Regions from separate parts of the Rhizobium sp. CIAT894 genome, predicted to be linked through region 1. Evidence: predicted binding sites of a transcription regulator. Region 1 holds the regulator's gene; the other holds the start of a gene.
The links. Region 1 encodes LexA, which represses DNA repair genes until DNA is damaged. Its sites were predicted from a motif close to TGTTCNNNNTGTGTTCNG; they were not measured.
Positions count from the first base shown of each region.

Region 2: RHEC894_RS14395 (UvrD-helicase domain-containing protein) is a predicted target of LexA. The motif match lies at 5,422-5,439, and genes of this name have one in related genera.

Region 1 is NZ_CP020947.1:2,013,250-2,027,931, reverse strand. Features, by position in the region: gene kdsA (3-deoxy-8-phosphooctulonate synthase) at 1-619, opposite strand, end outside; gene RHEC894_RS10095 (VOC family protein) at 616-1,512, opposite strand; gene lexA (transcriptional repressor LexA) at 1,709-2,428, shown strand; gene RHEC894_RS10085 (ComEC/Rec2 family competence protein) at 2,409-4,841, opposite strand; gene gltA (citrate synthase) at 5,132-6,421, shown strand; gene lpxB (lipid-A-disaccharide synthase) at 6,450-7,619, opposite strand; gene RHEC894_RS10070 (LpxI family protein) at 7,616-8,497, opposite strand; gene lpxA (acyl-ACP--UDP-N-acetylglucosamine O-acyltransferase) at 8,501-9,319, opposite strand; gene fabZ (3-hydroxyacyl-ACP dehydratase FabZ) at 9,316-9,783, opposite strand; gene lpxD (UDP-3-O-(3-hydroxymyristoyl)glucosamine N-acyltransferase) at 9,776-10,843, opposite strand; gene bamA (outer membrane protein assembly factor BamA) at 10,894-13,233, opposite strand; gene rseP (RIP metalloprotease RseP) at 13,430-14,563, opposite strand; gene RHEC894_RS10040 (phosphatidate cytidylyltransferase) at 14,592-14,682, opposite strand, start outside.
Region 2 is NZ_CP020947.1:2,887,640-2,902,321, forward strand. Features, by position in the region: gene RHEC894_RS14375 (SpoVR family protein) at 1-1,150, opposite strand, end outside; gene RHEC894_RS14380 (YeaH/YhbH family protein) at 1,147-2,421, opposite strand; gene RHEC894_RS14385 (PrkA family serine protein kinase) at 2,434-4,377, opposite strand; gene RHEC894_RS14390 (VOC family protein) at 4,776-5,252, opposite strand; gene RHEC894_RS14395 (UvrD-helicase domain-containing protein) at 5,482-7,959, shown strand; gene RHEC894_RS14400 (hypothetical protein) at 7,989-8,336, opposite strand; gene RHEC894_RS32455 (hypothetical protein) at 8,335-8,652, shown strand; gene RHEC894_RS14405 (EF-hand domain-containing protein) at 8,736-9,242, shown strand; gene pncA (bifunctional nicotinamidase/pyrazinamidase) at 9,564-10,190, shown strand; gene RHEC894_RS33785 (hypothetical protein) at 10,264-10,389, opposite strand; gene RHEC894_RS14415 (GGDEF domain-containing protein) at 10,458-11,576, shown strand; gene RHEC894_RS14420 (hypothetical protein) at 11,724-13,313, opposite strand; gene RHEC894_RS14425 (DUF2164 domain-containing protein) at 13,405-13,650, opposite strand; gene RHEC894_RS14430 (AzlC family ABC transporter permease) at 13,783-14,514, shown strand; gene RHEC894_RS14435 (AzlD family protein) at 14,518-14,682, shown strand, end outside.

The DNA of each region.
Region 1 (14,682 bases):
GGGTCGCATCGAAGATGACGGGCGCACCCATCGCCGCCATGATCGGCAGCGAACGCATGTCGGAAACCAGCGTGTTGTAACCGAAGGAAGCGCCGCGCTCGCACAGGAGCACGTTCGGATTGCCGCTGGCATTGAGTTTCTTCAGCACGTTCTTCATGTCCCAGGGCGCGAGGAACTGGCCCTTTTTGACATTGACGACACGGCCGGTCTTGGCGGCGGCGATCAGAAGGTCGGTCTGGCGGCAGAGGAAGGCCGGAATCTGCAGAACATCGACCACCTTTGCGACCTCGGCACATTGCTCGGCGGTATGGACGTCGGTCAGGACAGGAAAACCGAACTCCTTCTTCAGGTCGGCAAAGACCTCCATGCCCTTTTCAATCCCGATGCCGCGTTCGGCCGAAAGCGAGGTCCGGTTCGCCTTGTCGAAGGAACTCTTGTAGACGAGGTCGATGCCGAGCTTTGCGCAAAGCTCCTTCAGCGTGCCGGCAACCATGAAGGCGTGGTCGCGGCTCTCCATCTGGCAGGGGCCGGCAATCAGCGACAGGCGCCTGCTATTGGAAAAGGTGACCTGGGTCTGGCCTTCGCCGACCTTGACTTCGGAATTCGTATCGGTGCTCATCGTGGTTCCTCGAAGGCGAAGAGCGTGCCCTGCCCGGGCGCGGGCTTCACCAGAATGCGATTGTTCTTGCGCGTGTAGGTCACCCCGTTAGCAGTCAAATGCGCTTCTGTCACGGCAAGATCGGCGACATTGAAGAGGATTGCCCGGCCGCGCAGGCCGCGGTCGGCGGATGAGACGGCGATCTCGAAATAGGCCTCAAGCCCTTCCGGCGTCATCAGGCTGATCTTCGCATTCGACGCGGCGACATTGACGCCGAAACCGGTTTTTTCGACGGCCGACTGCGCCGCGGCAAGGCCGACGAAGGCAGCGAATGCGCTGGCATCGGGCGCACAGAGCGCGATCTCGGCAATCCGCGTCACGCCATTGGCATGCGTTTCCAGCGTGCCGCGGTCGGCAGGCAGCGGGTTGATACGCTCGACACTGAAAAGGAAGAAATCCGGCGCGCGCGGATCGGTAGCAAAGGCCAGCTTGAAGCCCGCCACAGTCTCGGAACCATCCGGCATCTTCATCGGCCGGCTGAACTGCAGCATGTCGCCGGCACTCGATCCGTGACCGACAAAATTCCGATGATCGCGGCCGGCATCACTGGTGCCGAAAGCTACCGCCGAGAGCCCCTCCTCGCCGCAGCGGAAGCGGAAAGCCTGGTTGCGGGCGGTGAAGACATTGCCCCGCCGCGCCGATGCCTCGCTCTCGGCGACACTCGCAACGCCGAGCGGCTCCAGATAGGTCTTGTCGGCGAAGAAGACGCAGGCATTCTCCGTTCCGAAGGGATGGCGCGCATCCGCGGCAACGGTGAAGCCGAGCTTGCCGAGCCTCTCGCGCGCCAGATCGATATTGACGACGGGCAGCACGACGTGATCCAGCGGGTGCGGCTTGGCGAGATGCTCGCTCATCGGTTCCTCTCCCTGAAATGGCAAGAGATGTGCGACAGCGCACTCCCAATTCAAGACCTGCCTGCCAATCCGGCGAATGAAAATAAAAATCTCAACGAGTTGGCGGCAAGTTTTACGGAAATTTAGCTACTTGCGGAACACATATGGAACATATAGTGTCTGTTCTGGATTTGTTTCAATCAGGGGTCTGACGTCGATGCTCACGCGCAAACAACAGGAGCTTCTCCTTTTCATTCATGAGCGCATGAAGGAATCCGGCGTTCCGCCGTCTTTCGACGAAATGAAGGATGCCCTGGATCTCGCCTCGAAATCCGGCATTCATCGGCTGATTACAGCACTCGAGGAGCGCGGCTTCATTCGCCGCCTACCGAATCGCGCCCGGGCGCTCGAAGTCATCAAGCTTCCGGAGGCCTACAGCCCCAGCATACAGCCCCGGCGCGGCTTTTCGCCGAGCGTCATCGAGGGCAGCCTCGGCAAGCCCCAGCCGGTCGCCGCTCCCGCTCCTGCGAAACCCGTTGCCGACAACGGCAACTCGGTCTCCGTGCCGGTCATGGGCCGGATCGCCGCCGGCGTGCCGATCTCGGCGATCCAGAACAACACCCACGACATCGTCGTCCCCGCCGACATGCTCGGCTCCGGCGAACACTACGCGCTGGAGGTCAAGGGTGATTCGATGATCGACGCCGGCATCTTCGACGGCGACACCGTAATCATCCGCAACGGCAGCACCGCAAGTCCCGGCGACATCGTCGTTGCCCTCGTCGATGACGAGGAAGCGACGCTGAAGCGCTTCCGCCGCAAAGGCGCCTCGATCGCGCTGGAAGCCGCTAACCCGGCTTACGAGACCCGGATCTTCGGGCCCGATCGCGTCAAGGTACAGGGCAAACTCGTCGGCCTCATTCGCCGCTATCACTGACAACAGACGGACCGGTTTCGGTAAAACTGTCTTTGCGCCAGTCATAGGCGCGCTGACGCATCCATGGTCGCGACAGCGTCTCGAATGCGGTTGCGACCTCCAGGCCGGCATCGGCGAAACGCAATTCGACGGAGCCGGTCCTGCGCAACGTCTCGCCGGTGAAAAGCGCCCCGCCTGAACGGCAGTTGTTGAAACGTAGGCGGACCGAGGTCACGACGATATCGGCCGTATCGCAGGCCGGACCGAGATAGGCGGCATTGTCGATGACGGTGACGATATGGCCATTGCCGAGTCTTGATGTGCACCAGGCCTTCTTGACGCAGGAAAAGCGGTTTGCTTCACCGCCTGCTGCGGCTGCCCGCATCGCTGCGCTCGCTTCGTTCTGCTGATCGCGGGAAAGCCGGACACGGCGGTCTTCTCCTTCCGGCGGGATAGCCGGACCATCCAGCATCTTCGGCGGATCATGCGTCGGCAGGACCAGTGCTCGCTGCCACTGGTCGAAGATGAAATCCGGCGGATTTTCGCGGTTGGACGCGATTGCCTCAGCCGCGACAACCGCAACCAGACTGCCATCCTCCGAAATCACCAGATCCGGCGGCCGGGGAGCCGGCAGCAGCAATACGGTGAGTGTCGAGATGGCGACGATCGATGTGCCGGCATGGCGCAGCCGGGTGCGCAGCAGCGTCAGCAGCAGAAAGCCTGCCACTGCCACAGCGAAATACCAGGCGGGCAAGCGGCCGATGCCGATATCGCCGCCCCAGCCGGACACCGTCTCGGCAACCGCGATCACCAGATCGAGGCCGAATCCGACCACCTTCCACAGCGGAGCATCCAGCCCGAAAGGCATGAGCAACATCGCCAGCAGCCCGGCCGGCATGACGATGAAGGAGATGATCGGCATCGTCGCGAGGTTTGCCGGCAGGCCGTAAGCCGTCAGGCGATGAAAATGCTCGATCGAAAACAGCGCGGTGGAAAAGCCGCCGATCAGCGAGGTCAGAAAGACGCCGCCGAAGAAACCGGCGACGGCAACCACCGGCCTGACGATCGGCAGCTTCAGGAAGGCGTTTTCGCGGACACGCCGGTCCTTCCATAGCTGATAACCCGATACCAACGCCAATGTCGCGGCAAAGGACATCTGGAAGCTCGGGCCCAATACTTCCGAGGGTGAAATGGCGATGATGATGAGCGCGGAGAGAACGACATTGCGCAGGCTGATCGACGGCCGATCGAAGAAGACGGCAATCAGCATGATGGCCATCATGATAAAAGCGCGCTCGGCCGAAACCCCGAAACCAGAGATCAGGTAATAGGCGGTGACGGCGATAAGCGCACCTGATGCGGCGATCTTCTTTGTCGGATAAGCTTGGGCGACGCCGGGAAAGAGGCTAAGCAGCATCCGGAAGCCGACGAAGAAGATGCCAGCCGACAGCGCCATGTTGAGGCCCGATATAGCGACGATATGGGCAAGGCCGGATTGGCGCAGCGCCTCCGTCGTCGTCTTCGAGATGGCGCGCCGTTCATCCGTCACCAGGGCAGCGGCAAAAGCGCCGGTGTCGCCGGGCAGGATCGACCTTATGCGGTCGCCGATGCTGCTGCGCAGCCGGTAGAGCCATTCGAGCAGCGCGTCCGACGTCGACCTCGCCGCCTGTGGACCTGCCTGCGCGTCGAGTTTCTCCGGTGCACCATAGAAGAAACCGTTGGCGCCGATGCCGTCGAAATAGGCGCCGAAGGAGAAGTCGTTGAGCGCGGGAAGTGCCGGGCCTGCCGGCGGCGTCAGCCGTGCCCTGCCGGTGATGATGTCGCCGATCTCGAAAGGCACATCGGCGCCCCGGACGATCGCGGTGATACGTCCCGGCGGCCGCTTCAACTCCGGCGCCTCAGTACCGGTGACGGCAAGAATATAGCGCCAGCGCCCGCGGCCGTCGCCTTCCCGCCGTTCGACACGGCCGCTCACCGTCGTCGTCACGGATGAATCCAGGATGACAGTCGAAGCCCGCCAGCTCTCGAACTGGGCCGACAGCATGCCGCCGGCGAAAAGCGCCAGCGCCAGGAATGTTGCGCGCAAGGCCGGCCGGCTGGGACCGGCGAGGAAAACCGCGGCCGCCGACACCAGCAGGCAGAGCAGCGATGCAACGAGGGGAAAATCCGATGCGCCGAGAAACCAGAAGGCCGAGCCGGCGCCGAAGAAGACCGGGGAGAACAGCAGCAGCCGGCCATGATCGGCCTCCTCGCCCAGCATACGGGTTCCGGCACGCAGCGATTGCCGGGCGGCAGCCGGCAGCCGATGGCGCAATGGGATCTGCGACTGCGTCCTTGCCGGTTGGCTCACCACACCAGGCGCGAGAAGACCCGGCGGGTCGGCAAGGCCGCTGCCCGCTTCCGGCCGCAATTCGACTGTCGTCAATTCCTGCATGTGCCGCCCAAGGTCACCCGCACCAGCGGCCAGAATGCAACCTTCAATCAAAACGAGCAAGAATAATCGATTGAAATGTGAGGGAAAATCGAGAGCGCCAAAAGACCAGTCGAATCATTGGCTTCCGCTATGCGTGCGGCTCATCGCTGCAGTGCCTAAAAGGTGATGCCGCAATGCACAAAAAGCCGTCACGGTAACTTGGCATTAGCTTCGCGATCATATAGCTATCGCTGAGGACGCTTAACCCCTATGGCGCTTTTATGGCGCCACCGCCAGTTCGGAGGATCAGCATGACGGATCAAAGCGCAACAATAAAAATCGGTGACAAATCAGTCGACCTCGCCGTCAAAAGCGGCACGATCGGCCCGAGCGTCATCGATATCGGTGCCCTCTACAAGAACACGGCTTCCTTCACCTACGATCCGGGTTTTACGTCGACCGCATCCTGTGAATCGAAAATCACCTACATCGACGGCGACGAAGGTGTTTTGCTGCACCGCGGCTATCCGATCGAGCAGCTGGCCGAGCACGGCGACTTCCTCGAGGTCTGCTACCTGCTTCTCTACGGAGAATTGCCGACCACCGCGCAGAAGAAGGATTTCGATTATCGCGTCACGCACCACACCATGGTGCACGAGCAGATGAGCCGCTTCTTCACCGGCTTCCGCCGCGACGCACATCCGATGGCCGTCATGTGCGGCTGCGTCGGCGCGCTGTCGGCCTTCTATCATGACTCCACCGACATCACCGATCCGCACCAGCGCATGGTCGCCAGCCTGCGCATGATCGCCAAGATGCCGACGCTTGCCGCCATGGCCTACAAGTACCATATCGGCCAGCCCTTCGTTTACCCGAAGAACGACCTCGACTACGCCTCGAACTTCCTGCGCATGTGCTTTGCCGTGCCCTGCGAGGAATATGTGGTCAATCCGGTGCTTGCCCGCGCCATGGACCGCATCTTCATCCTGCATGCCGACCATGAGCAGAACGCTTCGACCTCGACGGTCCGCCTCGCCGGCTCGTCGGGCGCCAACCCGTTCGCCTGCATCGCCGCCGGCATCGCCTGCCTGTGGGGCCCTGCCCATGGCGGCGCCAACGAAGCGGCTCTCAACATGCTGACGGAAATCGGCACCGTTGACCGCATTCCGGAATATGTCGCCCGCGCCAAGGACAAGAACGATCCGTTCCGCCTGATGGGCTTCGGTCACCGCGTCTACAAGAACTACGATCCGCGCGCCAAGATCATGCAGAAGACGACGCATGAAGTGCTCGGCGAACTTGGTATCAAGGACGATCCGCTGCTCGAAGTGGCGATGGAGCTGGAGCGCATCGCTCTCACCGACGAATATTTCATCGAGAAGAAGCTCTATCCGAACATCGACTTCTATTCCGGCATCACGCTGAAAGCGCTGGGCTTCCCCACGACCATGTTCACCGTGCTGTTCGCGCTCGCCCGCACCGTCGGCTGGATCGCCCAGTGGAACGAGATGATCGAAGATCCGGAACAGCGCATCGGCCGTCCGCGCCAGCTCTATGTCGGCGAACCGAAGCGCGATTACGTGCCGGTTTCGAAGCGCTGATCGCTTCGAGCTCTAAAAGAAAACCCGGTCAGGAATGGCCGGGTTTTTTGTTGGCTAAAACAGCAAGCACGATCTGCGCGGAATGTTCTCCAGGCGGTATTTCCGTCTGCATTCGCTGCCAGATAAGTTGGTAGCCTTCCTTCATTGCCTTGAGCTGGTAGGTGTCGGCCGACAGCCTTTCCATCCAGCGCGCCAGGCTTGCGCCACGAACGACATCGTTCAGATATTCCGGTACGACCGCATAATCGGCAATCAGGTTCGGCAGCGCGCCGGTCCAGGTCTTGATGCTCGCCGTCAGCATGCGCATGATCCAGTCGACCTTGTAGGCGGAGACGACGGGAACGTCGGCAAGTGCAAGCTCAAGAATAACGGTTCCGGACGCAGCCATGGCTGCATCGGCCTGCGTGAAGGCTTTCCATTTGGCTTCCGCGCCAACGACGATCTCCGGCTGTACCGCCCATTTCGCCGTCATTTCGCGAACAAGCGCTTGCCTGTGCGGCACGGTCGGCAGAACGAAGCGCATCGAGCCGTTGCGGGCGACGAGCTCCTGCGTTGCGACCTCGAAGTAAGGCAGGAGTTTCTTGATCTCGGAGGCGCGCGATCCGGGAAGAAGAAGGACTGTACCGTTGCCGGCTTGTCTGCCGGCGCGCAGGCTCCGGGTTTCCAGCAGCGCGGGGTCGGCCGTCAGGCGATGCCCGACATAGGTCGTCGGCGGCCCGCCGAGTGCGCGCATCGTTGCCGGCTCGAAGGGCAGGATGGCGAGCACGTGATCGACATAGGCAAGCATGCGCGTGGCGCGATATTCCTTCCAGGCCCACACACTCGGACAGACATAATTGACGACAGGCAGATCGGGCAGCGCGCTGCGGACTCGCTTCGCGACGCGATGGGTGAAATCCGGGCTGTCGATGATCAGCAGAATGTCGGGCCGTGCGGCGATAATGGCGGCGGTCGTCTGGCGGATCAGCGTATAGAGCCTTGGCAGCCGGCTCAGCACCTGGGTGATGCCCATGATCGAAAGCTCGGAAAAATCGAATAGGGATGTCAAGCCTTCGGCCTGCAGCCCCTCGCCGCCGACGCCCACGAGTTCCACCGGCCCGCCGTGAATTCGCTTCAGGGCGGCGATGAGATCGGCGCCGAGCAGATCACCCGAGACCTCGCCGGCAATGACGGCGATCTTCAGCGGCGTCCCGTTCATTCGAGCCCCCATGTCGGCAATCCCCGATCGATGCCGCAGACAAAAAGTCCGGCCTCATCGGCAACCTTGATGACGGCGGCGCGATCGAGCACCAGCGAGCGGCCCGCCTCGACGGCAATACCGCCGAGACCGGCTCTTTTTGCGTTCAGGATCGTCGAGACACCGATCGCCGGCAAGTCGGCGCGAATATCCTGTTGCGGCTTGCAGAGCTTGACGAGCGCGCCGCGGCGCCGCGGCGAGATGCGCCCGGCGGCTCTGAGGCCTGCAACACGTTCCAGCATCTCATCCGTGCCCTCCAGCCCCTCCAGGGCAACGACGCGCCCGCCGATGCTGACGGCGCCCTGCCCGATATCGAGCCGGCCGAGCGTTTCGGCGGCTTCGGCAGCGCGGGCAATATCGCGGCGATCTTCCTCACCGGGCGCGACCGCGCCAAGGGGGCCGATGGAGGCAAGCAGATCAGGAGCGATTTCATGGGCGCCGACGACGCGGCGGCCGTTTCCCTCGATCAGCCGGATCACCATCTGCAGAACCGTGTCGTCGCCGCCGGAGAGCAGCGTGCGGATGGCGGCCGGCACCTTCATCAGGATACGCAGTGTCGGGCGCACCTCGCGCCACTCCGGCCGGCGGCGTACGCTGCCGGACATGACGACGCGGCTGACGCCGTAGCGGTTGAAGAGGCCATCGAGGGCGGCGAAATCACCGATGCCGACGACGGCGTGGTCATAACCTTCCCAGCGCCGATCGCTCTCGTCCTTCAGCGCGACGATGACGGGATTTTCACCCGCCGCGCGCGCAGCTTCGGCGACATAGGAAGGCAGAAGACCACCGCCGGCGATGATCGCCAGCCGGCCCGCAGCAGTGTCGCCTGACAAATCCACGGACTAGCCCTTCTGCCCCCGGGTCGGCGAGGACAAGGCGCGGTCGCTGTCGGCAGCAATGAAATCGAGGATTTGGACCACCTGCTCGCAATCGGCATATTCGTCGCGGATGGCGGCGGCGTTTTCGCGGACGGAGGCCGTTCCCTCGAAGATCGATTTATAGGCGCGACGCACCCGATGGATGACGGCGCGATCGACGCCGGCGCGCGTCATGCCGACGACGTTGAGGCCGCTCAGCAGCCCGGGATTGCCGTTCAGCATGCCGTAGGGAATGACATCGTAACTCACCGCAGAAAGCCCGCCGACGAAGGCCTGACGGCCGACGCGGGTGAACTGGTGAACGGCCGAGCCGCCCCCCAGGATGACGCGATCCTCGATGACGACGTGGCCGGCAAGCATGACGTTATTCGACATGATCACGTGGTTGCCGACACGGCAATCATGCGCGACATGGGAATTGGCAAGGAACAGGTTGTTGTCGCCGACGATCGTCTGGCCGCCGAAATCGGCCGTGCCGGTGTTCATCGTGACACCTTCGCGGATCGTGCAATTGGCGCCGACCGTCAGCGTCGTGTCCTCGCCGCCGTGATGCACGCTCTGGGGATCGCCGCCGACGACGGCCATCGGAAAGATGCGCGTGCCCTTGCCGATCACGGTGCGGCCGGTGACGACCGCATGCGCCAGGAGCTCGACATCGGCATGGAGCACGACATGCGGGCCGACATAGCAGAAGGGACCGATTTTGACGCCCTCACCGATAACAGCGCCGTCTTCGACGACGGCCATCGGATGAATATGGGCGCTTTCGGCGATATTGCTCATGCCTGATCCTTACGAACGATCATCGCGCCGATATCGGCTTCGGCGACAAGCGCGCCGTCAACCTTGGCGTCGCAATGGAATTTCCAGATATTGCCGCGCTGCTTGTGCTTCTTGACATGGAATTCGACGCGATCGCCGGGGACCACAGGCTTGCGAAAACGCGCATTCTCGATGGTCATGAAGTAGACGAGGTTGCCGGGCTGGCCTTCCTTCTTGGCACAGATCGCACCGGCGGTCTGCGCCATGCCCTCGATCAACAAAACGCCGGGCATGATCGGCGCTTCCGGAAAATGGCCGGTGAAATGCGGTTCGTTCACCGTGACGTTCTTGATGCCGATCGCGCTGTTGTCGCCGTCGATCTCGATAATCTTGTCGACCATGAGAAACGGATACCGGTGCGGCAGCAGCTTCATGATCTCAATGATGTCAGCCGAAGAAAGCGTTGTCGTGGCTTCCTCAGTCATTTTGCTTGCCTCCAGGGTTCTTTCCGCGCAGCTTGCTTTTCGACACCTGCAGTGCGGCCTCTCTCAGATAGTCTTTTAGCGGCCGTGCCGGGACACCGCCATATTGTCCGCCGGCGGGAAGATCGGTCATGATACCGCTTTTGGCGGCGATCTGCACGCCGTCACCGATCGTCACGTGACCCTTGATCCCGGCCTGGCCGCCGATCTGCACGCCGTTGCCGATCTTCGTGCTACCGGCGATGCCCACCTGCGAAACGATGGCGCAATGGCGGCCGATCTGAACGTTGTGGCCGATCTGGACCTGGTTATCGATCTTGGTGCCTTCGCCGATGACCGTGTCGTCCATGGCGCCGCGGTCGACCGTGGTATTGGCGCCGATCTCGACCTTGTCCTGGATGATCACCCGGCCGATCTGGACGATCTTGATCATGCCGCGCGGACCCGGTGCATAACCGAAACCATCCTGGCCGATGCGCACACCGTTGTGGATGATGACGCCATTGCCGATCAGCGCGCAGAGAATGCTCGCACCGGCTGCGATCGAACAATCGCGGCCGATCTTGACGCCCGGACCAATAATGCTGTGTGCGCCGATCCGAGTCCCTTCGCCGATCTCGGCATGCGGGCCGATAACGGCCAGCGGCTCGACGATCACGCCCTTTTCGAGTTTCGCGCTCGGGTCGATCACCGCGCTGGGTGCGATTTCGCTTTCGCCCGACGGAAAAACGACCGGGCGCAATGCAGCGGGATAAAGCAGACCGCCCGCCATGGCGAAGGCCGCATGCGGATTGGAGGTCAGGATGACCGGGATATGCTCGGGAACGAGATCGGCGAGCGCCTTGTCGCAGATCACCGCCGAGGCTTCGCATGTCATCAGTTCATCGCGGTTGCGGCGCGACAGGATATAACAGAGATCGCCCGCCCGCGCCCGGTTGACGGGCGCTACGGACCTGACGACAACATCTGAATGATCGGAATTGGCGAGTTCCGCCCCAAGAAACTCTGCAAGCTCAGCGAGCTTCAGACCTTCATGGGGCAGAAAAAAAACGTTTTGCTCCATCGGCAATGCTCCAGAACGGAATTGAGTCTTACAGTTCCGGACTGCCGATATCAGAATTGGTTGTTGATGCCAAACTTGAAGTTCTGCGTCTTGTCGAAGTCTTCCTTGAGAACCGGGATCGCGTAATCCAGGCGCAATGAACCGAAGGGAGACTGCCAGACAACGCCGACACCGACGGAAGCGCGCAGGGAGGCGTCTTCGCCTTCGATGCCGTCGCCCCTCAGGTCAACATCATTGCCGAACAACGTGCCGGCGTCGGCGAAGACTGCGCCGCGCAGGTTGAAGTCACGCGGGAAGCCCGGCATCGGGAAGGTCGCTTCGGCCGATGCCGTGAAGTAAGTCGTGCCACCCAGCGGATCGTCGTTAGTGCCGGAAACGCGCGGGCCGATACCCTTGTTTTCGAAGCCGCGAATATCGCCGTTGGTCAGGGTGAACTGGTCGAAGACATTCAGATGCTCTCCGAAGCCGACGACATAACCCGCCGAGGCCGAAACCGAGCCGATGATATCGGCATCGTCGGCGAGCAGGTGGTAGTAACGGGCCTTGCCGTAGATCTTGTAGAACTGCGAGTCGCCGCCGAGACCGGCAATTTCCTGCGTCGCCGTCGCGTAGATGCCTTCGCGCGGCAGGACCGTATCGTCGAGCGTGTTATAGGTCAGCGTCTGCGAGATGGACGAACGCGTCCAGGGGCTGTCCTCGACGAGGTGCTGATACGGCGCAGACAGATCGGAAAGATCGCTGCTATCAGCGTCGTACTTCATCTGCTTGTAGTTGTAACGGAAGGTCGTCGCCAGATCCTCGGTGATCGGCGCAGTGACGCGCAGGACGACGCTGGTTTCCTCATAATCGTAGTGGTCGTTGCTCGACGTTTCGCTGTGGTTGACGTCGAAGCCTGCCGCCAAGCGGTAACCAAGGAAATAGGGCTCGGTGAAGCTGACGCCGTAGGCGCGCGAACCTTCCTGACCGCCGCCGGCCGAGATGCGGATGTACTGACCGCGGCCGAGGAAGTTCTTTTCTTCGATCGATGCCTCAAGCAGCAGACCGTCGCCGCCGGCAGCATAACCCGCGCCGACACCGAACGAACCTGTGGACTGATCCTGCACGTCGACGACCACCACGACGCGATCCGGCGAGCTGCCGGGCTGGGTGGAGATGTTGACGGAAGAGAAGTAACCGAGCGCTTCGAGGCGGCGCTTGGCCTTGGTGATCATCTGCTGGTTGAAGGCGTCGCCTTCGCTCATGTCGAATTCGCGGCGGATCACGTAGTCGCGCGTGCGGCTGTTGCCACGGATCTCGATGCGCTCGACATAGGCGCGCTCGCCCTGGTCGACCAGGTATTCGACACCGATCGTGTTGTTGTTGAGGTCGCGGTTACCGCGCGGCGTGACACGCGCAAAGGGATAACCGGCAGAGGCCACCTGATCGGAGATCGCCTCGATCGACTTCTGCACTTCCTTGGCGCTGTAGAGGTGCCCCTCCTTCGTGCGCACGAGCGGCTGCAGTTGCTCGGAGCCGACGCCTTCGACCGTGGACTGGACGGTTACCGGGCCGAAGTCGTAACGCTGGCCTTCCTCGATGTTGAAGGTAAGCGTGTACTTGTTGGTCGCGTCGTCAAACGTGGCATCGGAAGAAACGATGCGCATGTCGGCGTAGCCGCGATTGTAATAGAACTGACGCAGCGCTTCCTCGTCGGCATGCAGCTTGTCTTCGTTATAGACGTCCTTGCGGGTGAGGAACGACAGGAAGTTCGACCGCTTGGTCTGAATGACGGCAGCCAGGCGGCCGGCGCTGTAGGCATTGTTGCCGACGAAGTTGATCGAATCGATCTTGGTGCGGTCGCCCTCGTTGATGACGAAAGCAAGGTTGACGCGGCCTTCGCCGAGCGGCACCACTTGCGTCGTCACTTCGACCTCGCTGCGGCCGGTGGCAGCATAAGCTTCCTTGATCGACTGAATGTCGGCCTGGATCTGGGTGTCGCTGTAGGGGCCGGCAGCGTGGGTCTGGACGATCGTCGCGAGCTTGTCGTCCTTGATCTTGCGGTTGCCGTTGAAGACGACCTGGTTGACCAGCTGGGCTTCCTGGACATTGACGACGAGCGTGCTGCCGGAGACCGAGATCTTGACGTCGGAAAAATAACCCGTCCCATAAAGCTGCTTGACCGAGGCATCGATATCGGTGTTCGAAAAACTCTTTCCGGGAGCGATGGTGAGGTTCGAACGGACAGCTTCCGCGCCGACGCGGCTGGCGCCGCGCACATCGATGCGCTGAATGACCGCGGCCTCGGCGGCCGTAGCGGAAACGAACGTCAAAGCACCTGCGCCCGAAGCAACAACACTAGCAGACAGCGCAACCGCCGATACTGCGTTCAAAAACTTTGAACCAGCCTTCATTTCACCTATTACCTTTGTTTCCCTCGTCCCATCCACGGGAGAACCCGATTCCGGTCACGTGTGTCGTTTTACCCGCTTTTGACATACAAGCAAGCGAGGCCGTTAATTTCTGTTTACTTCATTTGCAAGCGTGACCCATTCGCCACTACAGCCTTGAAACATCGTAAATAAATAGTAATTCGCTCGCCTTGCTCGTTTACCCTATCCATGAGCCAATGTCGTTCCAGGTCGTGAAGACCATCAATGTCAGTATCATCGCCAGGCCGATGCGAAATGCAATTTCCTGGGCCGCGGAGCCCAGGGGTTTGCCCCTCACCGCCTCCACCGCATAGAACATCAGATGGCCGCCATCAAGTACCGGTACCGGCATCAGGTTAAGCAATCCTATCGAAACCGACAGCATGGCGGCAAGCTGCAACACTGCCCCTATACCAAGCGTGGCCATCTGGCCCGAAGCTTGCGCCACGCGGATCGGCCCGCCCAGCTGGTCGGCCCGCATCGTTCCGGCGAAGATATTGCCGATATATTTGAAGGTGCCGGTGACGATATCCCGGGTCTGGATCACGCCCTCCCGCAGCGCCTGGAGCGGCGTGTAGGTCTGCAGGCGGAAATTGCCGGCCTGCTGGTTGGTGATGATGCCGATCTGGCCCATCTCGATCTTGTTGCCGAACTGGTCCGTCTGGTCTACGCGCTTCGGCACCATCGGCAGGTCGAGCTTCTGGCCGGCGCGCTCGATCGTCACGACGATGTTCTGGCTCGGGCGGATGCCGACATAGCGGCGCACGTCGTCGAAGGTCTCGACCTTGTTGCCGTCGATGGCGACCAGGAGATCGCCTGGAAGGACGCCGGCGGCGGCAGCCGCACCCTCCGGCGTGACCTCGGCGACGACAGGATCGGCGATCGTGCGGCCATAGACGGAGAAAAGGATGGTGAAGATGGCGATCGCCAGCAGAAAATTGGCGATCGGGCCCGCCGCAACGGTCGCAGCGCGTTTCCACAGTTTGGCGCCGGCAAAGGAGCGCGCCCTGTCCTCCTCGGACATGGCGGCGATCCCCTCGTTGTCGGGCTTGCTGGACGCATCCTCGTCGCCGAAGAAACGGACGTAGCCGCCAAGCGGGACCACCGAAATCTTCCAGCGCGTTCCATGGCGGTCTGTGAAGCCGAATAGCTCCGGGCCGAAGCCGACGGAAAAAGCAAGGATGCGGATGCCGCTCCAGCGCCCGACGAGGTAATGACCCATCTCATGCACGAAGACGAGCAGCGAGAGCACGAGGATGAAGGTGACGATATTCCCCATCAGGAATGCGTATATACCAGCCATCACGTCCATGAGTTCCTTCCGTCGGGCTGCCGCGTCATCAGAGACCGAACAATGCCGCACCGAGCGACGTCATTTCGGCCCCCTTTATCAAGGAAAAAGCTCCAGCAAGCAAGAACGCCGAGAAACAG
Region 2 (14,682 bases), 870 kb from region 1:
GGTAATTGGCCCAGATATCGCGCAGGACACCCATCGCATCGCCGCGGCCCGCGATATCGGGAAACCATGCGCGATCCTCTTCCGTCGGCGCCGTCACGATCCTCTCGATGTCCTGCATCATCGCAAAACCGAGCGCATAGGGATTGAAGCCGGAGAACCGCCGGTCGTCGTAATTCGGCTGGAACACGACATTGGCATGCGACTTCAGAAATTCGAGAATGTTTCCATCGCTGATCTGCCCGCGTTCGTGCAGCCGGTTCATGATCTGGTAATGGACGAAAGTGGCAGTTCCCTCGTTCATCACCTTGGTCTGCCGCTGAGGATGGAAATATTGGGCGACATGGCGGACGATGCGAAGGATCTCGCGCTGCCATGGCTGCAGCCGCGGCGCCGTCTTCTCGAGAAAATAAAGGATGTTGTCCTGCGGAAGGCCGAGGGCGGCGCGACGCTTTTCCAGGCCGATGTCGCCCGCCTTCTTGGCCTTGCCGACGGGAACCGTGCGCCACAGATCGTTGAACATCTGTTCTTCGTGAGCCCGGCGCTCCTGTAGCCGCTTCTCCTCCTGGCGGAGGTCGAGAGTATTCTTGCCGGCATATCGGTGCACCCCATGCGACATCAGCGCATGCGCCGCATCGAGCGTGCGCTCGACGGCCACCTCTCCATAACGTTCCTCGCAACGGGAGATATAGCCCTTGGCGAAATCGAGGTAGTCGAGGATGCCTTCCGCATCGGTCCAGAGCTTGAAGAGATAGTTGTTCTTGAAAAAGTGGTTATGGCCGAAAGCTGCATGCGCGATGACGAGCGTCTGCATCGTCGCCGTGTTTTCCTCCATCAGATAGGAGATGCACGGAGAGCTGTTGATGACGATCTCATAGGCAAGGTCGCGCATGCCGCGGCGGTAGAAGGCTTCATGATGGGCAAAGTGCTTGCCGAAGGACCAATGGCGGTAGAAGAGCGGCATGCCGGTCGAGGAATAGGCATCCAGCATCTGCTCGGAAGTGATGACTTCGATCTGGTTCGGATAGACGTCGAGGCCGAGTTCGCCGAGCGCGATTGCCTCACAGGCATCGTGGATCCGCTGCAGTGTTGAAAAATCCCAATCGGCACCTTCGAACAGAAGCAGCTCTTTCGACCTCAGCATCGTGGTCATGGCGTTACCTTCGATTGCGCGTCACGTTTCTGGAAGAGATCGTGGAAAACCGGGAATATTTCGTTTCGCCGGCAGACCTTGCGCATTGAGAGCGGCAGCAGTTCGGACCGGATCCCGTCATAGAGCATCCAGAGAGGCGAACGGGATATCGAGGAGTCGCCGCCTTCTTCCCCGACCTCGATATAGGCGAAATACTGGCACAGCGGCAAAATATCGCGCACCAGCTGGCCGGTCAGGTTTCCGTCCGAATGGGCGTTGTCGCCGTCCGAGGCCTGGGCGCCGTAGATGTTCCACTCCGCCGGATCGAAGCGCGCCGCGATGATCGCCCGCATCGCCGCCAGCGCGCTGGATACCAGCGTGCCGCCCGTCGCCGGACCGTAAAAGAAGGTTTCCTCATCGACTTCTTCGGCCCTGTCGGTATGGCGGATGAAGACGATCTCCACTTTCTTGTAGCGCTTCGACAGGAAGAGGTAGAGCAGCAGGTAGAACCGTTTCGCCAGGTCCTTCATGTGTTCCGACATGGAGCCGGACACGTCCATCAGGCAGAACATCACCGCCTTTGCCACAGGCTTCGGCTCGTTTTCAAAGCGGCGATATCTGACGTCGAGCGGATCGATATAGGGAATGCGCCGGCTTTTATCCGTCAGGGTCTTGAGTTTCGCCTCAAGTGCCACGCGGCTCTCATCGTCCTCGCATTCCTCGATCTGCCGCTGCAGGGCTTCGATCTCTTCGCGGCGCGGGCGGTGAAGCGCGACGCGGCGCATCATCGCGAGCTTCGTCGTGCGACCGACGGCGATGTTGGACGGCGATCCGGATACGGAATAACCGGCCCGGAACGGCGTTTCCTCCTCGGTTTCGGCCAGGCGCCGCTTGGCAAGGTCCGGCAGTTCCAGATCGTCGAGGAACACGTCGAGGAATTCTTCGCGCGTCAGCACGAAACGGAAGCCGTCCTCGCCGTCGCCCTCGCCTGCATCCTTGGGTTTTCCGCCCCGGCTCCCCGGCGGGCGCGGAAGGATGTCACCCTCGACGAAGGCCCTGTTTCCAGGCAGGATGTGATCGCGGATGCCACCGCCGCCCCGGCGCAAATTCGGTTCGGCCATTCCGTCGATCGGCAGGCTGATCTCCCCGCCGTCGAGCACGTCGCGGATATTGCGGTTTTGCAGAGAGCGTTTCACCGCCTGCTGCACGGCGCCCTTCATGCGTCGAAGGAACCGCTGCCGATTTTCCAGACTTTTACCGCGCGGATTTAACCGCCGGTCGACAATGTGCATAATGGCTCCGCATTAACTTGCCTGTTTGACGCGCATGTACCATTCCACAAGGCGTCGAACCTGCCTCTCGGTGTAACCCCGCGCGGCCATGCGCGAGACGAATTCGCTGTGCTTCTTTTCCGTTTCGGAATCTTTCTTCGATCCGAAGGAAATGACCGGCAAGAGATCCTCGACCTGCGAGAACATTCGCTTTTCGATGACTTCCCGAATTTTCTCGTAACTGGTCCATGACGGATTCTTTCCGCCGTTGGCTGCCCGCGATCTCAAGCAGAACTTGACGATTTCGTTGCGGAAATCCTTCGGATTGGCGATGCCGGCGGGCTTTTCGATTTTCGTCAGTTCCTGATTGAGGAGCTCACGGTCGAGAAGCTGGCCGGTATCGGGATCCTTGAAGTCCACATCTTCGATCCAGGCATCGGCATAATCGACGTAGCGGTCGAACAGGTTCTGTCCGTAGTCCGCATAGGATTCAAGATAGGCCTTCTGGATCTCATTGCCAATGAACTCTGCGTAACGCGGCGCAAGATCGGCCTTGATGAACTCCAGATAGCGCTTCTCGACATCGTCGGAAAATTGCTCGCGGCGGATCGACTGCTCCAGCACATACATCAGGTGAACCGGATCGGCGCCGATGTCTGTCGTGTCGTGGTTGAAGGTGGAGGCAAGCACCTTGAAGGCGAACCGGGTCGATATTCCGTCCATGCCCTCATCGATGCCGGCAGCATCGCGGTATTCCTGAACGCTGCGGGCGCGCGGGTCGGTTTCCTTGAGGCTCTCGCCGTCATAGGTGCGCATCTTCGAGAAGAACGTCGAGTTTTCGTGTTTGCGCAGGCGTGAAAGCACGGAAAAACGGGCGAGCATTTCGAGCGTTGCCGGGGCGCATGGCGCATCGGCGAGTTCCGACCCCTCGATCAGCTTCTCGTAGATCTTCTGCTCTTCCATCACGCGCAGGCAATAGGGCACCTTGATCACGCAGATACGGTCGATGAATGCCTCGTTGTTCTTGTTGGCCTTGAAGGTCTGCCATTCCGCTTCGTTCGAATGCGCCAGCACGATGCCGGAGAAGGGGATCGCGCCGATATTCTCGGAGCCGATATAGTTGCCCTCCTGCGTCGCCGTCAGCAGCGGATGCAGCATCTTGATCGGCGCCTTGAACATCTCGACGAATTCAAGGATGCCCTGATTGGCGCGGTTGAGCCCGCCCGAATAGCTGTAGGCATCGGGATCGTTCTGGGAATAGGTTTCCAGTTTGCGGATGTCGACCTTGCCGACCAGCGAGGAGATATCCTGATTGTTCTCGTCACCGGGCTCGGTCTTGGCGATGGCGATCTGGCGCAACCGCGAAGGCTGAACTCTGACGACGCGGAAGCGGGAAATATCGCCGCCGAAATCGTCGAGGCGTTTCAGGCACCACGGGCTCATCAGCCCGTTCAGGCGCCGCAGCGGGATGCCGTATTGCTCCTGGAGCAGCGACCCCATCGTCTCCGGATCGAAGAGATTGAGCGGACTTTCGAAAACAGGGCTGATCTCGTCGCCTGCCTTCAGCACATAGATCGGATGAACTTCCATCAAGAGCTTCAGCCGCTCCGCCAAGGACGACTTGCCGCCGCCGACCGGGCCGAGCAGATAGAGGATCTGCTTGCGCTCCTCCAGCCCCTGCGCGGCATGCCGGAAGAAGGAAACGATGCGTTCGATCGTCTCTTCCATGCCATGGAAGCCGGCAAAGGCCGGATAGATGCGGATGGTCCTGTTCATGAAAATGCGGCCGAGGCGCGCATCCCTGGCGGTGTCGACCATCTGCGGCTCACCTATCGCGGCGAGCAGACGCTCCGTCGCATTGGCATAGGCGATCGGGTCCTTTTTGCAGAGATCGAGATACTCCTGCACCGACATATCGGTTTCGCGGCGCGCTTCGTAACTGCGCGTAAACGCATCGAATACGGATTCACTCAGCATGGTACCTCCATTAAGGTTATGCCGCAGGCTCTAAGCCGTATAACCATCGAGATGGTCACGGCGTTCCTAAGAATCAATAATTTCGCAGATATATTCGACGCCCACCGGCTGTTTCTAGCAATGCACAAAAGTGTGCATGCACCGGTTCTTTTTTGAACTCTACGAAACTGTTCATTATTGTAGTTGAGAAGGGTGCCTTCGCGATATCAGCACATTTCGCGACGTGACAGAAAGATGAAAAGGGTGTGCAATGTCGCCCGTGATTCGAACTCTCGAAAAATCGACGATTGGCAGCCGGATCTGCGCAAAGTCGATGCTGGACAGCACGTGCCGAGGCGCCCCAGACAGATGGAAGCGGGCGCATCCCGGCAACCGGATCATGCGCCCGCCGAGACAATTCAGCCGTTGAACGCCTTTTCCAGTGCACCGACATCGATCTTGACCATGCCGAGCATCGCCTCGGTCACGCGCTTCGCCCGCTCGCGGTCGCTGTCGGCGATCATTTCAGAAAGAACACGCGGCACGATCTGCCAGGAAAGCCCCCAGCGGTCCTTCAGCCAGCCGCAGGCCTCCGGCGTGCCGCCATTGGCGAGAAAGGCATCCCAGACCCGATCGATCTCCGCCTGGCTTTCCAGCAGGATTGCAATCGAGAAGGAATGGTTGAAGCTGTCGAGCGGGCCGGCCTTCATCGCCAGGAAGGCCTGTTCGCCGAGCGTGAACTCGATCAGTTCGACACTGCCGGGAGGCCCGCTCGGCGTTTCCGCCGGCAATATGGTGCTGCGGCCGATCTTGGAATTCGGAATGATCGACACGTAGAATTCGACGGCCTCGCGGGCTTCCTCCGCAAACCAGAGATTTGAAACGACCTTCGGCATGAACAGCCTCCTTGTTGACGATTGATCCGGACTGTTGTCCGCTGCTCCAAGGACGGCCGCCCCGGATCGGTTCCGACAGGCTGCATCAGGATTTTTCGGCCGCCTCCGCTGGAGGGAGATCGCAGCCGCGACTTCCGCGCCTGGAAACCCCTTGGGATAGCGCCGGTTCGGGAATGAAAGCAGAACATCTTTTCTGGTCTTTCCTTCCCGAATCACTACATTACGCGCCATGAGCAATAGTTTCGACGATATTCCCTTCTTCGACGAAGAGCCGGGCGAGATGGCGCGCAAGCCGCAGCCGCCTGCCGCGCCCGCCGGAAGAGCGCCCGCCGGCGGCGGCATCGCGGCGCGCGCCATGGCGGCGCGTGACGGCGGCAAGCGGCCGGATTATCTCGCCGGGCTGAACCCGGAGCAGACCGAAGCCGTCGAAACCCTGGAAGGCCCCGTCCTGGTGCTCGCCGGCGCCGGCACCGGCAAGACGCGCGTGCTGACCACCCGCATCGCCCATATCCTCAATACCGGCCGCGCCTTCCCCTCACAGATCCTCGCGGTCACCTTCACCAACAAGGCCGCCCGCGAGATGAAGGAGCGCATCGCGCTGCTCGTCGGCGGCGCCGTCGAGGGCATGCCCTGGCTCGGCACCTTCCACTCGATCGGCGTCAAGCTTCTGCGCCGCCATGGCGAACTCGTCGGCCTGAGCTCCGGTTTCACCATTCTCGACACAGACGATGTCGTCCGCCTGATCAAGCAGCTGATCCAGGCCGAAGGCCTCGACGACAAACGCTGGCCGGCCAAGCAGTTCGCCGGCATGATCGACACCTGGAAGAACAAGGGCCTCGGCCCCGCCGATATCCCCGAGGGCGATGCCCGGGCCTTTGCCAACGGCCGTGGCCGCGATCTATATTTCGCCTATCAGGCGCGCCTGACGACGCTGAACGCCTGCGATTTCGGCGACCTTTTGATGCATCCGATCGCGATCTTCCGCAAGAACCCGGACCTCTTGAAGGAATATCACGGCCGCTTCCGCTATATCCTCGTCGACGAGTACCAGGACACCAACACCGCGCAGTATATGTGGCTGAGGCTTCTGGCCCAGCGCGCCAGGGGCGAGCCGCAGAATGTCTGCTGCGTCGGTGACGACGACCAGTCGATCTATGGCTGGCGCGGCGCGGAGGTCGACAATATCCTGCGCTTCGAGAAGGATTTCCCCGGCGCCAAGGTCATCAAGCTGGAGCGCAACTACCGTTCGACCGAACATATCCTCGGGGCAGCCGCCCATCTGATCGCCCACAATGAGGGCCGCCTCGGCAAGACGCTGTTCACCGACCGCGCCGATCCCGACGACGTCAAGGTGCAGGTCCACGCCTCTTGGGATTCGGAGGAGGAAGCCCGCGCCATCGGCGAGGAGATCGAGCAGCTCCAGCGGAACAAACATCTCCTGAACGACATGGCGATCCTGGTGCGCGCCTCCTTCCAGATGCGCGAATTCGAAGACCGCTTCGTCACCCTCGGCCTCAATTACCGCGTCATCGGCGGCCCGCGCTTCTACGAGCGCCTCGAAATCCGCGATGCCCTGGCCTATTTCCGGCTGGTGGCGCAGCCAGCCGACGATCTCGCCTTCGAACGTATCATCAACACGCCGAAGCGCGGTCTCGGCGATACCACGGTGCGCGCGCTACACGACTATGCCCGCGCCCGCGACATTCCAATGCTGGCAGCGGCCGCCGACATCATCGAGACGGACGAGCTGAAGCCGAAGGCGCGAAAAGCCCTCTTCGACGTGATTCAATCTTTCCGCCGATGGCAGGAACTGCTTGAAAACACACCGCATACCGAACTTGCCGAGCAGATCCTCGAAGAGTCCGGCTATACCGACATGTGGAAGAACGACAAGAGCGCCGAAGCGCCCGGCCGCCTCGAAAACCTGAAGGAACTCATCCGCTCGATGGAAAGCTTCGAGTCGATGCGCGGCTTCCTCGAGCACGTGTCCCTTGTGATGGATGCCGAGACCAACGAGAACCTCGACGCCGTCTCGATCATGACGCTGCACTCGGCCAAGGGCCTGGAGTTCGACACCGTCTTCCTGCCGGGCTGGGAGGAAGGCCTGTTCCCGCATCAGCGCTCGCTCGATGAAAGCGGCCGCGCCGGCTTGGAGGAGGAGCGCCGCCTCGCCTATGTCGGCATCACCCGCGCCAAGCGCCGCTGCCACATCTGGTTCGTCTCCAACCGCCGCATCCACGGCCTTTGGCAATCGACCCTGCCCTCGCGCTTTCTCGACGAACTGCCGGAAACCCATGTCGAGGTCGCCGCGATGGAGCAGAGCTACGGCGGTTACGGCCGCGGCGGCTACGGTCAATCCCGCTTCGACAAGGCGGAACCCTTCGCCAACTCCTATTCCACGCCCGGCTGGAAACGCGCCCAGGCCAACAAGACAGAGGCCACCCGCGACAACTGGGGCAGCCGCTCCGGCCACGCCGTCGAACGCATCGGCTACGGCGAAAGCGGCCCGAAGGGACGCACGATCGACGGCGAACTGGTGGCGAAATCGACCTCGTCGGAACCGTCAAAATTCACCCTCGGCGACCGCGTATTCCACATGAAATTCGGCAACGGCAACATCACCGGCATCGAAGGCAACAAGCTGACGATCGAATTCGATCGCGCGGGCCAGAAGCGCGTACTGGACGGGTTCGTCGAGCGCGTATGATTATCAAGGTCGGCGCGGCGCCGGCCTCTTCAGCCGAGCATCCGCATGCTTCCGAGCCCGAGAATATCGTTGATCAGGGCAATCCCCATCCCAACGGCAACGATCGACAATCCGATCAGGAAGAGCCGCCGAGCCTTGTCGTATTTGAGCGCAAGCAGCGAGTCGCGCGCCAAGAGGTCGGCAAAAACCTTTACCTGAATGGCGATGCCGACGGTCAGGAACACCATCGGCAGCAGATCGACACGGCTCCAGTCATTGGGATTGGACACCCACAGACTGATGAAGTTGAGGGAGAAACCGAGGATGATCCCGGTCGCCGTCAGCGATCCGTTGCGGAACGTCGCATCAATCTTTTCGTCTGGCCCAGGCTCGGACATGGCTTCGGTTCCGGCTCGCTTTTGCGCAAGAAAGGCAGAAATCACGGCGACGAGCAAGATCGATCCGGCATTGCCCGCTGAGAAGGCGGACGAAATGCCGCAGCCGCACAAGGCAGGCCGCATCCTCCATCGCTCGTTCCACCCGCCGCGCCGGCACGATCTCAGCCGAGAAAAGGCATGGATTTGCACGGCTGCGAACACGAATGCGGCCAAAAAATCCAATATTTTCAATGAAAAAATTTTGGTAACCGAAAGATTAACGTGCGTCGCCCGGCCTCGTCAATCGCACTTCTCCCCTGTCAAAACGTCGCTTTGACGCTTTCCGCAAATCAGCTTAGCCCGAAGGCTGTCCGTCCATGAAAGGCGGGCTTCACGACGAACTTTTTGAAGGAGGTTCAAGTGACCAGTGTTTCATCTCTCGGCAGCACATTAACCCAATACCAGTCTCCGCTTTCAAGTCTCGACAAAAATGGCGACGGCGTGATTTCGCCCGACGAACTTGCCGCCGCTTCCCAATCCTCGACAACGAGCAAGACCTCGACCTCGGCCGGCGACAGCGACGACAAGAGCAGCGATATCGTCAAGAAGATCACCGCCGACATCCTGTCGCTGATGTTGTCCATGCAGAAGACCGACGGCAGCGACGATCAAAGCGACAGCAGCGATCAGAGCGACGACTCTTCCAAGGGCGTCTTCGCCTCGATGGATACGAATGGCGACGGCAAATTGACCGAGTCCGAATTCCTCGCCGCCGATCCGAGCAGCATCAAAACGTCAAGCGACAGCGATCCGCTCCTCACCAAGGTGTTGAGCGACATGCAGACAGCCCTTCAGGCCTACAACAATACCTACGGCTCATCAGCCGCGGCGACCGATACGGCAACCGACGACGTGAGCGCGGCCTAACCGGCCGAGATGGGGCTCCGCCGGGGGAGCCTCGATCCATCGATACCGCGAAAAGCGTCTTGCCAGGCAGCCGAGTTTGGCGGCAGTCGCCGGCTTGCCGCTGCCTGCGATCCCGCATCATCAAAGGAACATCGCCCTCCATTTCAACACGAGAGCCCGCCCAGAAGCAACTCATTGGTTGTATTAGGATATTCTTTTTCAGTCGTTTGCTACCGCTAGTACCAGAATTAGCACTTGCATGTGCGCGCTCGGAAATTCACTAGTTGATGCGTTCAATGTGCTTGGCGTCTTACACTGACATAAGCGAAGGGATTGGCCTTGATGAAAGCGCTGCTGCTCGTCGACATTCAGAACGGCTTCTGCCCGGGCGGCAATCTGCCGGTGCCGGATGGCGACAAAGTGGTTCCCATCGCAAACAGCCTGATCGATAGCGGCAAATACGACCTGATCGTCGCCTCGCAGGACTGGCATCCGCCGGGCCATGGCAGCTTCGCTTCCGCCCATCCGGGCGCTGCTCCCTTCGAGATGGGCGAACTCGCCGGCAAACCGCAAATGATGTGGCCGGACCACTGTATCCAGGGCACGCTCGATGCAGAACTGCATCCCGCGCTCAAATCGGCTGAGATCGACCTGATCCAGCAGAAGGGCGAGAATCCCCGGATCGACAGCTATTCGGCCTTCCGCGATAATGACCGGGATGCCTCCACCGGCCTTTCCGACTTCCTCGAGGATCAGGGCATCACCGACCTCGATGTCTGCGGTCTCGCGACCGATTACTGCGTTAAGTTCTCCGCGCTCGACGCGCTGGAAATGATGCCCCATGTGCGCGTCCGCTTCATCGAGGATGCCAGCCGCGGCATCTCGCCCGAAGGTGTGGCCGCTGCGATCGAGGAGATGCGCGCCCATGGCGTCACCATTATCGACAGCGCCAAGGTTTTGACCGGCTGACTCCAATACTTTCTCCCCACGAACATACGGTTTAAGCCTCAAACCGCCGCGTCGATCGCCGTCGGCATCACAATCACGAAATCCGCCGGCCGGTGATCGCTGACGGGATGTCGCGGTCGCCGAGATCGGCCTGAAGGTCTCCGTATTGCGGCGAAAGGCCAGGGCCAGCGCCGCGCCCATCAAGCAGGAATTTATTCATCCGCATCGCCTATAAATATGAACACATGGGTGCAAGGGTGCGGGGCAATGGACGGGACGCGCAGACGCTTGTCGGAGATATCAAACGTTAAATCTCATTGGCACGGCCTGCTGATCTCCGTGCTCCGGCCTTCGCCCGATTTCGCCGCCCGGCATTATGATGAGCACAGGTTCAATTGCCTCGTCATGACGCTGGTGACAGCCTTGGCCGGCACTTCGCTCTGGACGTGGGACTTTACCCACGATCCCGCCGGCGCGGCCCATACGGTTTGGTTACGCCTCGCCACGCTGCCTGTCGCATTGCCCTACATGGCGGCGCTTTGGTTGCGGCTTGATCGGCGTCTTGCCCTTGTCGCCGCATTGTTCATGTTCCTCGGCTGGGAGGCATGTTTTTTCGTCATCATGGGACGCATCGAAGGCGGTTTTGTCTATGGCCTTGCCGGCTTCATGTATTTCGTCTTCATGCCGCTTTTGGCAACCCGATGCTTCACATTCGCCGGCAATGCAGCACTGGTCGTTGCCATTGTCGCCTTTCCGGAAGTGGTTGCCATGACGGGCGCCGTCCCGCTGTTTGCTGCGGACAAATACGCAGCTTTGCTGGTGCCGGCGGGAAACATGAGCATCATCGCTGCCTTTATCATGGCATGGCTTTATGGCGCCAATGATGCTTTCCGGCAAAAGCTCGAGCTTGAGGCTGCGACCGACGCGCTGACGGGACTTTCCAACCGGCGGCGGTTCCGCCAGAAGCTTGAAGAAGTCGCTCGGCGGCAGGGCGTGGTCGGCCTTTTGACGCTCGATCTCGATCATTTCAAACAGGTCAACGACACGATTGGTCACTTCGGCGGTGACGAATTGCTCATTCAGGTCGCTCGCCGCCTGCAGGCCTGCGTCCGCGCCGAAGACGAAGTCGCCCGCCTGGGTGGCGACGAGTTCGCTGTCATCCTCGGCGGTGAAATAAATGAGCGCGAAGCGCGTCTCGTCGCCGAGAGGATGCTGGAGGCACTCGAGCGGCCGTTCTCGATCAGCGGCCAGAACTTAACGATTTCAGCCAGCATCGGGGTGTCGATCCGCCCGACCCATGACGGAACTGTGACGCAGATCTACGAAATTGCCGATGCCGCCATGTATGCGGTCAAGGCTAAGGGGCGGCGGGGGTACGGGTTTGAAGCGGTGAAGACGGCGGTCTGAGAGAAAATCTCGCCGTTGACTTCTCGCGATCACAATGCCGTCGCTTGGCGCCTAAACGTAAGAATGCATGTTTGGCATTCAAATACCAGAATCATTGAGGCCGATAGGCGCCGACGAGCGAAAAGCTGGGGGTGAGAAGGTAGCACCTTATTTCAATAGATAGGCGTCGTACGTCTCATCGCTGCCGACGACCGGTCCGAAACGTTTGACGAGGTCGGTTGCGCTCAGGAAAGCTGCAATCTCATCCGGCGTCAGCGACAACCGCCACGCGTAGCTCTCATGCAAGGAGACAGGCGCGTTAATCTGATCAAGCCGCTGCGAAAGAAGAACGATAACAGGTACATGCTCGCTCTGTTGCAGCCGGCGTGCCGTTTGGAGAATATCGGCAAGGCTGAGCGAAAGCCGCGCATTGCGGGTATATCGCACGATGGCGCCGAACCGCTCCTCCCGCATCAGATAAGTGCGATTGGAAATATAATAAGGCAAGGCTTCCACGAGATAGTCGGGATCTGCCATGATGATCGCATCCTTGAGATCAGGGCGCGATTGAATGAACGCACCGAAATCCTTGCTTCGGCTCAAGGGGATTTCGGCGACGAAGGCCCGATTGAATTTCTCGAGACCGGACACAGCCTGTAGCGCCAACAATATCAGGAAGCATAGACGCCCGAACTTTACGATGCCGCCAGCATTCGTCACGCCGGTAACGCCCGCCTTTTCGCGCCGGACGTGTGCAGCGGCTGAGATCGCGATCATGAAAACCAGCCAGAGCGCCTGATGTCTGTATCCGCCGGGATAGACAAGCGTAAAAAGCAGCGAAAGCCCTAAAAGAACGAGTGCCACTGCGATCATTGCCGGCGGCCGGTTCGCCAGCGCCAACAGACTGCCGTAGACAAGCACGGACATCAACGTCGCGAAAATTCCGGAAGCCAACGGATACGCCACGATCAGTTCAAGGATCCTGTCGGGATAGAACCCCATAAAATGCGAGCTGGGCGCGGCAAGAGCACCAAGGGCAAGCAAAACGAAACTCTTGCCGGCGAGATCGTTCTGCCCCGTATCGTTGAAGGTCGGATAGACTGTCACGAAACATAGAACAATTCCAACCGCGGCGATGGCAGCGGCCGTTGCCAAGGCCCGATATTCCGTCACGGAAGGCTTTGGTCGCACCAGAATCAGATCGAAAAACCAATAGGCAAGGAAACCACCGACGAGGACCACCGAATGGACGTTGGTGTTTGCCAGCAGTGCAAACAGCAGACCGAGCAATATCCCGTTGCGTGTCCGTTTCTCCCAACTCAGCACGATGAGGAAAACGACAAGCATGCTGATGCCATAATTTCGCGACATCGCGGCATAGTCGAAAATCGAAAAACTACTGCACAGCGACAGCAGCATGATGGAAGGCGGCAGTTTCAGCCTGAAAACAAGGAGATAAGTCGCCGCCGCCGCAATCATCAGCGCGAGGATCTTCAGGACGACAGGTGAGCCGACCACGATATAGCCGGCGCGCAGCAGAATATACCAGAGAGCAGGATGACCCTCGCCATGCATCTGGCGAAGCATGTCGATGAAATTGTTCCCCTGAAGGGCGAGTGACAATGCGCGAACCTCGTCACGCCAGACCGTTTCGGACCAGCAAAGCGCGGACGCCACCGCAAGCCAGACCATAAAGATCAGCACCTTGCCGAGCTTGGCGGATCGAGATTCACCGATAATAGACACAATCAAGGCCAAGCAGCACGCACCCCAGTGACGAAAGCATGACGACCGTATCGGCGCGGAAATAATTTGGCGTTAAGTGTAGGCCTGAGCTGATTTTAGGGCGCTAGAATTTTCTCTCCCTCTCAAGAAGATGAATATCCTCGGCGACGTCTTCCATCCTTGCCAACAAGGCGGCTTGAGCGTCTCTTAAGCCCTGATTGTAGAAGTGCGGCCCAATCTCCTCGGCGAAGAAATCGAGCAGGAATTCGGCCGGCAATGCGCCGATGGGATCGAGTTCCCGGTCGAAATAAGCGCGGATGCGCGAAACGAGCCCAGCCTTTTCTTCCTTGGAAAATTCGATCTTCTTCATACGTGCCTCTCCGACGAATGCGATTAGCACTTTGATGGTTCAGCGAAATCGATTGGTCAATCAACGAAATTCAATTGCCGCCGCAGGCCTTAGATCATAAGGAAAACCTGAATTTCCAACAGGATCACCCACATGAATCGCGCCGACTTTGTTGAAGGTTTGCGGGGCGGCTCCGCCGTTGCGCTGGCGTCGGCGCCGTTTGGCGCGCTGTTCGGGGCGCTCGCGGTCGAAAACGGCCTGTCGCTTTCCGAGATCGCGTTTATGAGCGCCACCGTCTATGCCGGCGCCAGCCAGATGGTCGGCATCGAGCTCTTCGGCCACAATGTCCATGCCTGGCTGATCGTGCTGTCGATCCTCGCCGTCAATTTCCGCCACGTGCTCTATTCGGCGGCCCTCGCGCGCTATATCGGCCATTTCACGCCGCTGCAGAAATTCCTCACTTTCTTCCTGCTCGTCGATCCGCAATTTGCCGAAGCGGTGAAACGCAGCGAGTCCGGCCGGCCACTCACCTTCGCCTGGTATTTCGGTTTCGGCATCATCATCTACATTCCCTGGGTGCTGATCAGCGTCGCCGGCGGCCTGCTCGGCAAATTCATCGGCGACCCCAAGGCGATTGGTCTCGATATCCTGCTGCCGGCCTATTTCCTCGGCATCGTCCTCGGCTTCCGCAAGCGTGACAATTTCCTGCCCGTGGCCCTCGTCAGCGCCGTGGCTTCCGTGCTCGCCTATCGCTATGTCGGTTCGCCCTGGCATGTGAGCCTCGGTGCGGCCGCCGGCATCGTGCTCGCCGCGCTGCTGCCATTGCCGTCGCCGGAGCCTGATCTCGAAGCCGACGCTCTGCAATCCGAAGTGCACGAGGTCTGAGCCATGGAATTCGATCTTCACATGGCGCTCGTCATCCTCGCCGCCGCAGTCGCCACCTTCGCCACCCGCATCGGCGGCTATATCCTCATCACCCGGATGAAAAGCATTCCGCCGCGCATGGAAGCGGCGCTGAACGCCGTGCCGGCCGCCGTGCTGACGACGCTGGTC